DNA from 3 places in the Paenibacillus mucilaginosus 3016 genome. Region 3 is predicted to be linked to each of the others. Evidence: riboswitches for the same ligand, from Rfam matches in the RefSeq annotation. Region 3 holds a riboswitch; each other region holds the start of a gene.
The links. A riboswitch is a leader RNA that binds a small molecule or an ion and turns the genes downstream of it on or off. The one in region 3 is predicted to bind cyclic di-GMP.
Positions count from the first base shown of each region.

Region 1: it holds a riboswitch for cyclic di-GMP, as region 3 does, so the genes downstream of both, PM3016_RS36020 (OmpL47-type beta-barrel domain-containing protein) here and PM3016_RS04325 (endo-1,4-beta-xylanase) in region 3, are expected to answer to the same signal.
Region 2: it holds a riboswitch for cyclic di-GMP, as region 3 does, so the genes downstream of both, PM3016_RS00150 (PilZ domain-containing protein) here and PM3016_RS04325 (endo-1,4-beta-xylanase) in region 3, are expected to answer to the same signal.

Region 1 covers NC_016935.1:8,599,421-8,604,066, reverse strand. The annotation lists gene PM3016_RS36035 (cold-shock protein) at 133-333, shown strand; gene PM3016_RS36030 (cold-shock protein) at 480-704, shown strand; gene PM3016_RS36025 (GlsB/YeaQ/YmgE family stress response membrane protein) at 991-1,248, opposite strand; gene PM3016_RS39055 (hypothetical protein) at 1,709-1,870, shown strand; cyclic di-GMP riboswitch class I at 2,091-2,187, shown strand; gene PM3016_RS36020 (OmpL47-type beta-barrel domain-containing protein) at 2,282-4,646, shown strand, end outside.
Region 2 covers NC_016935.1:27,739-32,384, reverse strand. The annotation lists gene PM3016_RS00155 (peptidoglycan recognition protein family protein) at 141-866, opposite strand; gene PM3016_RS00150 (PilZ domain-containing protein) at 995-1,705, opposite strand; cyclic di-GMP riboswitch class I at 1,817-1,904, opposite strand; gene tadA (tRNA adenosine(34) deaminase TadA) at 2,246-2,725, shown strand; gene PM3016_RS00140 (DedA family protein) at 2,789-3,394, opposite strand; gene PM3016_RS00135 (hypothetical protein) at 3,554-4,646, opposite strand, start outside.
Region 3 covers NC_016935.1:980,772-985,417, forward strand. The annotation lists gene PM3016_RS04305 (helix-turn-helix transcriptional regulator) at 1-100, shown strand, start outside; gene PM3016_RS04310 (DODA-type extradiol aromatic ring-opening family dioxygenase) at 238-1,011, shown strand; gene PM3016_RS04320 (hypothetical protein) at 1,576-2,235, shown strand; cyclic di-GMP riboswitch class I at 2,423-2,508, shown strand; gene PM3016_RS04325 (endo-1,4-beta-xylanase) at 2,617-3,741, shown strand; gene PM3016_RS40660 (acyltransferase) at 3,846-4,391, opposite strand; gene PM3016_RS04335 (acyltransferase family protein) at 4,630-4,646, shown strand, end outside.

The sequences.
Region 1 (4,646 bases), 1.1 Mb from region 3:
ATTTGTAACCTGAATTCACATATTGTAAAGGGTTATCATTTGTAAGATGGAACCTTTTGTAATGTGTGAATTTTTTATTTCAAATGAAGATAAAAGAACATGTTACAAATCAAACTTTGGAGGTTTTCTCACATGCAAACAGGTACAGTGAAATGGTTCAACGCAGAAAAAGGTTTCGGCTTCATCGAAGTTGAAGGCGGCAGCGACGTATTCGTACACTTCTCCGCAATCCAAGGCGACGGCTTCAAAACCCTCGACGAAGGTCAGCGCGTAGAGTTCAACGTAGTTCAAGGCAACCGTGGTCCACAAGCTGAGAACGTTGTAAAGCTGTAATACCCACAATGCAAAAGAAAAACTGCCCTTAACCGGTGTTAGGGGCAGTTTTTTATGGTCAAATGGAAGGGGGGCTTCCTGTTTTTCGGCTGAAGAACAGGGTGGAAGCGCCCCTTTCCTGAGGGAAAATCATAAGGAGGAGAATCATGTATTTTCGAAGAAAACCTGCTCCCGCGGCGCCGCTCGAGAACACGGCGGTATGGTCCTGCGAGCAGGAAGGCTGCCGCAGCTGGATGCGGGATCACTATGCGATGGAGCATGTGCCGGCTTGCCCGCTGTGCAATGTCCCCATGGTTCGAAGCATGAAGATGGTCCCGCAGCTTGTCGTCCCCCAGCGTGAAACGAAGAAGAAAAGCGCTACGATGTCCTGACGTTCCTGTCTGCTCCTGAAGTATGACCCTATACAGCGGTACGGCCTCTCTCCGGTTGGGAGTGGGCCGTACCGTTTTTTGCATGTCCTAAGGCTTGGGATGGGACCGACGCAGCTTGCTGCGGCATAAAGCCCACGGCTTGATCCCCGTCTTTACTGGTTCTATTCCTGCACAGCAAAGAGCGCCGAAGTATCCAGCTTCGGCGCTCTTTGCTTATCTTGTCGAAAGTGATAGTGAAAGCGAAGGCTTCCACTATAGCGGCGGCAGTGCTGTCCGTATCGCTTCGTTAGACCCTGTTGCGTCCAATGGAGCGCAGGATCAGGCTTACGATAAAGACCAGCGCGATCGATCCGATCAACGCAGGGACGATATAGAAGCCGCCGACTTCCGGACCCCAGTCACCCAGGAGAAGACCACCGAGCCATGCGCCTACAAAACCTGCGATGATGTTACCGATAATGCCGCCGGGGAGATCTTTCCCCATAATCATGCCAGCCAGCCAACCGATGATACCGCCAATAATCAAGGACCACAAGAAACCCATTTGAACTACCTCCTTTTTATTTGTGTATGAAGCGTTGGATGCTTACTATTAACCTATCAAATCGCGGTAGAATCACGCCGATAAAAGAAGCAGTCCCCGTACAAGAACAGGGGCAGCCGCAAAGACCGGCGACAAGAGAATTCGGGAAGGAGGCTTCAAACGTTACCCATCAATCGGACACTATCACGAACTGCTTGCTCAGATTGCCGGCGGAGAACAGGGCGAGGCGGCCTGCATCTTATCGAAGCCTTTAAAGCTTTCAATGAGGTGCCCGGCGTACTTCAGATCTCCTTCCCGACGGCCGGCAAGTGCTGAATCCTTCGGCGAAGCGGGGTGTCATCGCTGGTTGGAACCCCTTCTTGAGGGCGCTGTTGACCCGGGGCGCCGTTTGCATCCGTAGACCGAGGCGGGCGGCTCCGGTTTATACCGGGAGTCTGGCTGTATAGGGAATGCGGGCTCCGTGATTCAGCAGAGACAGGACGGCAGCGGACACCGTGCCGCCGACGTATTGGATGTGCACATCGACACCGTGCAGATAGGCTGCTTCCAAGAGCGGCACGCAGGCCGCCGGCTCATCGGCCGCGTGGAGCCGGGCCTTTCGGGGAGAGATCGGTTCTTCTAGCAGAGTAATAAAGGGGAATAAAGCTGTAAGTTATCAGGTACCGGCAAGTGAAGTGAACAGCCGGGGGAAAGGGTTTTCCAAGTTAAGGAGATCCTTGCGCGTAATTCGATATTTTTCGACAAAAACTTATGATTTAAGGTATTTGTACCTAGAAACCTAGTGCTTTTCTATAGACAGTTCGCCCTAAATCGAATATGATAGAGATGTACAAATCATATTCTAGTGAAAAGGGCAAAACGCAGGAAACTGCGTGACGCAAAGCCACAGGGCCTGAACCCTCAAGGGATTCTCTTGATGGAAGGCAGCCGGTTGCCACAAGGAATCATAGCTCAATGCCTATGAACCTTGTCCGGGGTTCTTTTTTTATTGGACCAATGCCCCTCACACACCAAGAAAGGTAGGACTAAATTCATGGGCAAACCGTATCGCTCGCATTTCTCTTTCTTTGTTTCCTTGATGCTGCTCCTTCAACTGATTCTTCCGGGAGTAAGCGCCTTTGCCGCAGAAACGAATTCGTCCATCCTGCCGCCAAGCAACTTGGCATCGCAGTTTGTGACCCCGGATGACGTAAAGCTTTCGTGGAGCTCCGTGTATGGAGCCACAGGCTATCAGGTTTATGAGATCGGAGAGGGTCAGTTGAAGCCCCTCGCCAAATCGACGACAACCTCTTACACGCTGAACAACCTGGCCGAAGGCAGCTACACCTACGTGGTGTCGACGCTGAGCGCCGAAGGGGAATCGGGACCGAGTGCTCCGGTTCAAGTGGATGTCGTTTATCCGGAGATGGCTGCGCCTGCAACACTGACGCACACCATCCAGAATGGTAACGATATTGTACTGAGCTGGGGTTCCTCCGCGAACGCCCAGACGTACAGCCTGTACAGCATTTCGGCCGATGGCAATGCCTCGCTGATCACGACTACGGCTGCACGGACGTTCACTATAACGAACACTCAAGCAGGAACTTATACCTATGCAGTATCCGCTGTGAACTCGCTCTATGGCGAATCCCAGCGCAGCAATCCGCTTCAGGTGACCGTGGGAACACCGGTTATGGCTGCACCGACGAATCCTGCATACACGCTGTCGAACGGCAGTGATGTAACGCTTCGCTGGAACTCCGCCGCCTATGCCAATTCGTATAAAGTATACCAGATCATCGACGGACAACCCGTACTGCAGAAGACGGTAACCACCACGAGCACGGTCTTTACGGCCCTGCCCGCAGGTGACTATACCTACGAAATCCGCTCATACAGCGACCGTTTCGGCGAGTCTGCCGAAGGCGCCAAGGTTTCTTTCACGGTAAGCAGCATTACGATGCTTGCTCCAACTAACTTCGCAGCCAAGATTCAGAACGTGAATGACATCGTCCTGACCTGGACGGGCGCCGCCAATGCAACAGGCTACAAGGTGTACCAGATCGTAGACGGTCAGCCGGTACTGAAGGGTACGGTGACCGGCACGTCGGTAACCTACACGAACCAGCCGGCAGGCGATTACACGTTCGAGATCCGTTCGACGAGCACGCGTTACGGGGATTCCGCCGAGGCGGCCTCCGTATCGATCACCGTTGGCTCCGTCACCATGGGTGCGCCAGGGGCACTGGCCGCCAAGCTTCAGAATGTGAATGACATCGTCCTGACCTGGACTGCCGCTGCGAACGCAACCGGCTACAAGGTATACCAGATCGTGGACGGACAGCCTGTGCTGAAGAGCACGGTAAGCACGCTGACGGTCACGTTCTCCAATCAGCCAAGCGGCACGTATACGTACAAAGTGCACTCATATTCTTCCAAGTTTGGCGAATCCGCTGAAGGCAGCGAAGTTTCCATTTCCGTCGAGGTTCCGGTGATGCAGCCTCCTGCCAACCTGATCCAGACGGCCAAGAACGCGACGGACTTCGTCCTGTCCTGGGATGCGGCCGCCAACGCGAACTCTTACAAGGTGTATCAAATCGTCAATGGACAGCGCACGCTCAAGAGTACGGTGTCCACCACCAACATCACGTTCTATAATCAGCAGCCGGGCAGCTATACCTACGAGGTTCGCAGCTATTCGAACCGCTTCGGTGAATCGGCAGAGGGCACACAGCTTACGTTCACGTTGAATGGTGAGACGATGGCCGCCCCAACCGGGCTGACGCATACCATTGCCAACGGCAATGATCTGACGCTGAAATGGACCGCGGTTCCTTACGCCAACAGCTATAAGGTATACCTGGTTTCCGGCGATCAGAAAGTGCTGAAGAACACGGTTACTGCAACATCGGTTGGGTTCTCGAACCTTCCGGCTGGGGAATACACTTATGTCGTTCACTCGGTGTCCAATACTCTGGGCGAATCCCCAAGCGGTGCGGAAATCATCGTACCGGTCGTGCATCCGGTCGTGGCTCCTCCGGCCAACCTGACGGTTAAGCTCCAGAACGGCAACGATGCGGCTCTTACCTGGACCGCCGCTACCTATGCGAACAGCTATAAAGTATACGAGCTCGTGAACGGGGAAAAGGTACTGAAAACCACAGTGACTTCCCTTTATGCTACGATCTCCAAATTAACGAACGGTGAGCACACGTTTGTCGTTCACTCCGTCAGCACCCGTTTCGGGGAGTCTCCGGAGGGAAGCCAGGTGTCTGTAACGGTGAATGAGCAGACGATGCTGCCGCCGGCCAACCTGACGCACACGATCTCGAGCGGCAATGATGTAACGCTGAGATGGACGGCCTCTACTTATGCCACATCGTACAAAGTGTACCAGATGAAAGGTACCGAGAAGG
Region 2 (4,646 bases), 950 kb from region 3:
ACATTCTATTATAGCTTATTATTAGCCATTTTGTCACGCAGTTACACTTTTTGGTACCCGAGGTTATGTAAAAAGCCGGTCCCCGCCCGTGCGAAGCCGGCTTGATCGCGGGCAAATCCCTGTCAGATCCGCCCTCCCTCTTATTCTTCCGGCTGCCCCGAGATCCGCCGCAGCTCGTTGGCCAGCCGGTTCACCTCGGTCCGGCTTTCCTCATCCTCCGCGGCGTAGTAGATCGCGGACAGGAAGCTGATCAGCTTGTTCGCATCCTCCGGCGAGATCAGCACCTGGGGCTTCGGGGGCGTAACGATCGTGCAGGCCTTCAGCTCGTCAGCCACATCCTGTACGAAATTCGCAAACGATTTGCCGAGCAGCCGCAGGGGCGTCTGCGGATCGCTGCGCCGTGCCGGGTCGAGGATGTAATGTCCTGTAATGTCCGTCAGCGGATTCAGTCCGTACCGGTAGCAGGCATAGGCGAAGACCCATACGTACCGCTTGTAGGACTCCGTGAGATTGATGCTCCCGCCGTAGCACAGCTCCACCGCACCGGCCGTGTCGTTGGCATCGGTGCCGTAGCGCGCGTTATCGCTCGTCACGTTGTAGATCACATGATAGGCTTTCTCCGCCGCCCCCGTCAGCAGGGGGATGCACTCGATGATCTGCTGGTCGTCGACGAACAAATGAGCGGAGGAGGCCATATCGTTCCTTGTCCGCTCATAATACGCCACGTTCGCCGCTGCCGTCGAGCTCGGATTGCCCGTATCATGGGCAACCATGAACCGGCAGCGTGCCAAAGGAAGCTTCGGCCTTCTCTGGCTGGGTCCGGTCAAGTAACGCGGAATGATCTCGTACTTCATCAAAAACGCCACGTTCCTCACCACCTCTTCTTCTTTCTTACAGCATATGCTGCAAGGAGGTGGACGGTACGCGGCGCATACGTCGGCTGTTATAAGATTGTCCATACGACCCGCTTTGTTCCTTGGGAGGCGAAGCCGGATTATTTAAAGATCCGCTTGGCCGACTCTTCCCGCTTCGTCCGGAAATGCGTCTCCACCTGCTTTTTCAAAACGTAAGCACGCAGAGAATTCGCTTTATCCTTGGCCAGATCGATGAACTGGGCCCCATAATAAAACTCCCCGTTCTCGGTCTTCTCGGTTCTGGCTATCTCCGCACGGCACGGCATTTCGAAACCGAGCTGCAGATGCAGATGCACTACGGCGCCTTTGCCGATACCCAGGTCTTCTCTGATCGTAAACCCGATCCCGCTGATGCTGATGTTATGCACGCTGAGCTCGATCTTGTCTTCGAGCAGCCGGTCGGTGCCGTCAGCCATCTGTACCGAGAGCACCCGGCCCTCTTCCTTCACGGTAATCCGGGGGTTTTCCCGCTTCTCGGCAAACAGGTTCCGGTTCTGCGGGGGATTGATGATAATCAGGGCACCGTGGTCCTTGGCCACCACGGTGGATTCGAACATATAGATCCCGCCCGGAGAATACACGGTAAGCTTCACCGTATCTCCGAGGTCGAATACTTTGTACTCCGACATTTCGATCTCCAGAATATCGCCTTCCGCAAAGCTCAGAATACCGGTAGATACGAAATTCGCCTTCTCAACGACCGTCCGGCTGTGAAGCAGGATGCCGCTGGGGCTGCGGTACTTCTCGTCCGTAAGACTGTAGGCTGATCTTGCTGCAGCCATCTTCATCATGGGGTTGCCACCTCTCGCATTGGATGTTTGTTCTGGATGTTGGGGAGCAGCCAAAGCAAAAAGGCCGACTCCATTCGCAAAGAGGGATCCGCCGTGTTGTTCGTGAGTCCATTCGGCGGCCAGGCTGTCATAGTCCCTGCAGGACCGTAGACCCTAAGCTTTGCGTCCCTGCCTTTCGGCAGGTTTGCCATGAAACGAATGTTTCTTATGATATGCATAGTTACTTAGCATCAGTTATTAGGCACTAATACCTATTCATACTCTTCATTATAGGTACGAATCCCTGATACATCAAGCCTTTTTTCGAGGATTTTTCCCGCCATTTATTCACATGTGTATAAACCATGTTAGTTATTCACATTGTTAAGGGCCTGTGGATAAGTTTGCTGGCCGGAGAGAGACTTGCTCTATCAAGCGCTTTTTTCTACAATGGACTGGGAAACGGATCGGATTATCCACAAATTTATCCACAGCGTGTTGACAAAGAATAACTTCTGACGGCACCCTGTCCACATCAGCAGAAATGAGAGGTTAGCAGCTATGGAGGAAGAACACGTACGCTTCATGCGTGCTGCGATCGAAGAAGCACGCAAAGCCGAGGCGATTCGGGAGGTGCCGATCGGGGCGGTCATCGTCCGTGAGGGGGAAATTATCGGCCGCGGCTATAACCGGCGGGAGACGGATAAAGATCCGCTGGCCCATGCGGAGCTGATCGCCATCCGCGAGGCGAGCGAGCATCTGGATGCCTGGCGGCTGCTGAACTGCCGCTTGTATGTAACGCTGGAGCCCTGCCCGATGTGTGCGGGCGCCATCGTCCAGTCCCGCATCGTGCAGGTGGTCTATGGAACCCATGACCCCAAGGCCGGATGTGCCGGCACCTTGATGAACCTGCTGCAGGAAGAACGGTTCAATCACCGGGTCGACGTGGTCAGCGGTATCCTTCAGGAGGAATGCGGCTCGATGCTGACCGATTTCTTCCGCAGGCTGAGAGGAAAAAATAAGCCGGGCGGTCACCAGTGAAGCCCCCATACCCCCATAGCCCGAAGGGGAGAGGACAAGCCGCTTGTCCCTCCCCTTCGTTGTCTATCTGGCCTTCTGGCGCAGCGGCCGGAGCCACATGACAGCCAGGCCCCCGGCTGCCAGCAGCGCAAGTACATACCAGCCGTACCGGGTCACTGCACGGGAGATGACCTCGATCGAGTCCCCGAAAAAATACCCCAGTACGAAATAAACCATCGTCCACAGCAGTCCCGTCAGGTACGAATAGAGGGCATAGGTCCGGTAGGACATGCCGTTGATGCCGACCAGGTAGGGGACGAGATGGCGGACGACGGGAAGAAAGTAGCTGAACACCAGCGTACCCGAACCGTATTTGTCGAGCATGGCATAGGACTTTTCGATATAAGGCTCCATGCTCTTCTTCTTTCGGAGCCGCTCCAGCACGGGAGGCCCCATGACCCGGCCGAGCACATATCCGAGGGTTAAGCCGGAGACAACGCCCACATACGTAATTACGAAGGCCGGAAGCGGGCTCAGCAGATGCAGCGCACCTACCATGCCGCCGGTCATCACCACAACCTCATCCGGAATGGGCATCCCCACGATGCCGAGCCACAGGGCGAAGAACAGCGCGAGGTAGCCGAACTGGTGAATGTAAGAGAGCAGCGTATCGATCGTGATGGTCTCCATCTCCTTTCGAGGGCGGCATGTCAGGCGGCCCCGTACTCTATCCAGATTTCCCGGAGAGCCCCTCTCCTAAACGCCGAAGAACCGTTCCGGTTAAGGAACGGTTCTCTCTCATTGGCCCTGCGCACTCTTCCGCACTCCCTCTTCTTACGGGGGCTTCCGTCACATCCGCCTGCCCTGCCCGTTACCACGGCTGCCCAGCAGCAGCCGGATGCCGCCACCGATGAGCAGCACCGAGACGACGAAGGTCTGAAAATACCGCTCGAACCAGTAGACGATTCTTTGCTGGGTCTCGGGGGTCACCCACAGGTCGAGCACCTGCAGCAGCACTTGATCGAACAGATAATAAATACCGAGACCGAGGAGTCCAATACCAATCCCGCGCTGATGGTGCAGGATCCACTCGACGACCGGGATATCCCGGAGCTCCTCCTTCTCCCATCGGGAGATATGCTGAAGGGCGTCGAAGAAGCTGAAGAACCACAGCAGGGGAATCAGGAACATGAAGAGGGAGAGCCGCAGCACATCCAGAATGTAGACCGCGAGCAGAAATCCCGCCATGAGCTGGAATCCCCTCTTCTGGAGGCCGAGATACATATGGCCCGCTCCGGGGAAGACGGAGAGGATCGCCGCCAGCGTGCGGTTCTTTCGCCCGGGTCCGCGCCACTCTTGAAAATCATCGAAAAACGTCCGGTCCAGCAGCGGCTCCCCGGCTTCCCGGCGCTTCAGAAGCTGTACGCAGTCGAACATGCAGTACAGCCAGACGATGGGGAGAACCCCGAGGAAGACGAAGAAATCGTCCTGACCGGTTAATGCTGCGAGGAACAGCGTCATTACAATGAAGCCGAAGAACACCGCCATGAAGGCCAGGCCCCGCTGCATCAGTCCGAGATGAAAGTGCCCCAGCCCCGGAATCAACGAAAGGAATACGGTAAAATAACGGTCGTTCGCCGCTGCAGGCGGGTAATCTTGAGATGCGTGTGTACGTCCTTCGTTTGCATGAGGACTTTGGAACGATTGCGGCCCCTCTTCGCTGTATACTCGTCCCGGATATGAAGAGGGCGGTCTCGTCGGATGGGAGGAAGTCAGAAGGGACACGATCATGTCCGCGAGGTTGATCAGCCCCACGGCAATGCCGCCCAGACACAGGAGTATGCCCAGTTCAGTCTCCCTGAATATCACGGCAGACAAGAACGACAGGAGTGCCAGTCCGAAAAATAAGATCCCATAAATCATCCCTTTGATGATTCTGCCC
Region 3 (4,646 bases):
GGAAGTGGGCTTTAACCAGCCGGCCTATTTCACCTCCTGCTTTACGAAGCAGGAAGGGGTCACCCCCCGGATGTACCGCAAGCGGTTCTCCCACGAATAAGTGGAAGGGGAGGGAGGGGATAGTAACTGCGGACTGGCCGCCGGACAGACACTCGAATATTGTTGACAGCAATATAATATCGTTATATACTAACTTACATAAAGTAACTATATGAAAATAGTAAAGGAGATGCTGTCATGATTCCGTCCTCGATGTTCCTTGCCCACGGTTCTCCCATGCTTGCGATCGAAGATACGGAGTATGCGCGTTTTTTGGGAAGGCTTGCCAAAGGCATCCGGCCCAAAGCGATTGTTATTTTTACAGCCCACTGGGAGAGCGAGATAACAACGGTATCCTCTTCCGATGAAGTGTACGAGACGATCTATGATTTCGGCGGGTTCCCGGACGAGCTCTATGAGGTTCGCTACAACGCCAGGGGATCCTCGATTGTGGCCGGCTTGGTAACGGATCGCCTGAAGGCGGCCGGCATTCCGGTCCGTCAGGATACGCAGCGGGGGCTCGACCACGGGTCCTGGACGCTGCTCCACCGGATGTATCCGGAGGCGGACATCCCGGTCGTACAGGTGTCGGTGAACCCTTACCTCGCGCCGAAGGACCAATTCCGCATCGGCGAAGCCCTTCGCGGCCTGAACCGCGAGGAGATCCTTGTGATCGGCAGCGGAGTAACGGTCCACAACCTGCGGATGCTCCGCTGGGGCCAGAGCACGCCCGAAGCATGGGCGGTCGAGTTCGATGACTGGCTGCTCGCCCGGCTGGAAGAGCAGGATTACGAGAGCCTCTTCCGCTACGCCGAGCTTGCGCCGCATGCCCGCCAGGCCGTCCCCCGGGCGGAGCACTTCGTGCCTTTCTTCATCGCACTGGGCGCAGGGGCGGAGGGCAGCGAGCCGGAAGTCATTCACCGCAGCTATGATCTGGGCACGCTGAGCTATCTCAGCTTGCAGCAGGCGTAAGGCACACCACCGCGCATACCAAAGAAGGAGCGTTTTCCCGGGGGGAGGACGCTCCTTCTTTTTTTGAAAAATAATAAACACGCATCGTCCTTAAAGGACGGTGAAGCCGTTTATCTCACCCTCCGCTCGTCTCCGAATCGGAATCGGCTGCGATCGCCGTCAGCTCGGCCACCAGGTCATCGAGCTTGTGACGCTGTTTTGCCGTTCGGTCCGATAGGTCAGGAACGCACATCCCCGTGCAAACACGGCACCGGTAACGAGTACACTGAGAGCCATGAGGGTATTCCTTATGGCGAACTGAGGCAGGATCCCGATCATCAGGAGAAAGGAATACATTTTGAGCATAAGTTTGTTGCGCGCTTGCAGGGGGGGGTTCCCGCCTTTCGATAGCTGGAATGGATAACGATCCATGCTCTTTTTGTCTGTATTGGAGGGTGGTGATGTTAGAGATAATTTCGGGTGCGGCGGTACAAGATCATGCAAGGGGTGCAGGATTGTCTTATTGCTGAATGCCGCTGCTTATAGTATGAATGAATCATTCGGGGAAAAAGGGAGCGGATGTTCATGAAACGAATGATCTATAGAGGACAGTTGGCCAAAGGCAGGGAAAGCGAGGGGCTCGCCTTCCTGCGGGACAACGAGGGAGCACGCCGGCTGGTTTCCGGCGGCAGGCTGATGACGGCGGCAGCGTTTCATTGGGAGGGCCGGCTGTTCCTGTATTATGAATGTACCGGAGCGGATGTGGCGCCGGAGGAGCTGGCGGGGGAAGCCGGCCCCTTTCTCATGGACTGGCCCGGGGGCGAAGAGCTTCGGAAATGGGTGCCGATGATTGACGTCTTTCACTTCAACGAGCCCGTCTCCCGGGAGCATTGGCTGCGCAAGGCGCCGGTGGAGCAGAGAGTGGGGCGTGTCGCCCATCTGCGGCCGGAGATGATGAGCAGCTATATCTACTATCACTACCAGCTGCAGGAGGAGCGGGCTTTCCTCGGGAACAAGTACGAGATGATCGCCATGCATGAGAACCTGCTCTTCGGGTATCAGGAATTCCCCAAGGTGGTGGAGGAACCGCTGAGCCCGCGCAAGCTCCATACCTCGGGCACCCCCGAGAACTGGGAGGATTCGCGGATGGATCTGCACTTCCAAGCCTGGCCGGACGGACACCTGTATTTTAAGCCGATCGAGACGGTGTTCGCTTATTATGCGGGGGATGAAGGAGAAGCATAGGGACAGATAGTTCATGGTACTTTTGGCATCTGTGTGCAGAGAGCTGTTCACTGCATCCGTGGAATGCAGGACTGACAAGCAAAATCAAGGTCGATATTTGTGGAAAAATGCGTATAAAGTACTATACATTTCGGGGTTCGGATGTTATAATCCTACTCAGATAGTACCTTAACGAACAAAAATAAATATCCGACAAAGGCAAAACTGGTGAAAGCCAGTGACGCAAAGCTACAGGGGCTACAGTCTTTAGGACCATGCCAGCCAGTTGCCGGTTGAAAGTAAGTTATTTGTGAAACTGCAAATAGGCTTATCCGGCTCAATGGATAAGTCTATTTTTCGTTCCGCTAAGGATATCCTTTAAACCATTTAGAGGTGATCCCGATGAAGAGAACATGGAACATTGCAGTTACTTCCCTGCTTACGATAAATCTGCTTGCCGCGGCTTCCTTTGCTGACTTTACCGCTTCGACAGCCATGGCTGCCACCGCAGTCAAATCTTCCGCCGCCACATCTTCCGTTGCCAAGACTTCGAACAAGAAGGAACAGAAGGCGGTTACGCTCAAGGAAGCGGCTCAAGCGAAAGGAAAGCATATCGGTGTAGCGACGCAGAGCTGGCTCGTTAACAAAAGCGAATATGCGGCCGTGCTCAATCAAGAGTTCGATACGATCACACCGGAGTACCAGATGAAGATGGGTGTGATTCAGAAGCAAAAAGGAATCTATAACTTCAGCGAAGCCGATGCGCTGGTGGACTTCGCGCTGAAGAACAATAAAATTGTAAGAGGCCATACGCTGGTATGGCATAGTTCCCTCCCATCCTGGGTGGAAAACGGCAAGTTTACAAGGGAAGAATGGATCGCCATTCTCAAGGACCACATCACAAAGACCGTTCAGCACTTCAAAGGCAAGGTTTACGGATGGGACGTAGTGAACGAAGCCTTCTGGCAGAACGGCCAGTACCGTCCGACCGTGTGGTACAACAATATCGGACCGGAGTACATCGAGATGGCATTCCGCTTTGCCCATGAAGTAGACCCGCAGGCGAAGCTGTACTACAACGACTTCAGCTCGGAAGTGAAGAATGAAAAGTCCGACGCGATCTACAAGATGCTGAAGGATCTGAAGAGCAAAGGGGTACCGATCGACGGAATCGGATTCCAGACGCACCTGACAATTGACGGCCTGAACTACAATGACATGAAAACCAACTTCCAGCGCTTCGCGGCACTCGGGCTCGACACCGATATTACGGAGATGGATCTCGTGACTCATACGTTCCAGGGGACGATGGAACAGAAGATGAATGCGGCCGCAGCGGTATATGGTAACGTCATGAAAGTGGCACTCAGCCTGCCGAGCTGCAAATTCTTTATCGCGTGGGGCCTGAACGACAGCCAAAGCTGGCTGAATGAGGATACCGGCTTCAGTGAGTACCCTCTGCTCTTCGACGATTCCTTCGGGAAGAAGCCGGCTTACAATGCGGTTATGGAGCAGCTCAGAAAATAATAGAACACAAGATGGGGACCGGCAAATTTTGCCGGTTTCTTTTATTATATCATCACTAAAAAGCTCCCTTGCTTATTAGGGCAGAGGGAGCTTGGCTATTCTTTCTATTCGATGAATCCAATTTTGTTTCTAAGATCTTCTTTCATTTTTCTCTTTTGCTCTGGAGTTATTCCGTGTGACAGCGTCCACGTATGGTCGTATACGGGGCTTAGTGTCATAAGCTCTTTATTCTTTTCGATATACTCCGCTGTGTTTCCAACAACACGCGCCGGGCTTCCGGCCACGATCGATCCTGCAGGCACATCTTTGGTGACGACAGCACCCGCTCCGATGATCGCGTCATTTCCGATCTTTACGTTAGGCAGGACAATCGCCCCGGCGCCAATGAATACGCGGTCGCCAATCTCGACGAGACCTATTTTGGTGTAATTGAGATGCACCTTTGTTGAAGCGTCATGGGCCAAGATATGCACACGTGGTGCAAAAGTAACGTCATCCCCAATGGTGATGAGAAAGCAATGGGAATAATCAATAATACATCCCGGCCTGCGGTTGAAGTTTTTTCCTACGGTCAAGCCCATTTTGATCAATTGCTCCGTTGATATTTCCCCGCGTGCTTTTTTGAGGAGCTCCTTCATTTTTCGTATCATTTTCAATGCCTCCAGTTTCGTTCCAGCGTTAACATGATTCTATTGATTGTAATGGCACAGGACGATATAGGCAATAAGTAACATCAACTTTGGTTGAATCTATAAAAATATGTTGAAAAATGTAGAATTTTAATTCAAAATGAACAAGTCATTTGAACTTGATAGGAAAGTAGTGTAAAGCAAATGAAAGAAAAGAGATTGAATTTATATCCCAATAGTTATCAGGAGGCTCATCGGTTTGAAAAAACGACTGCA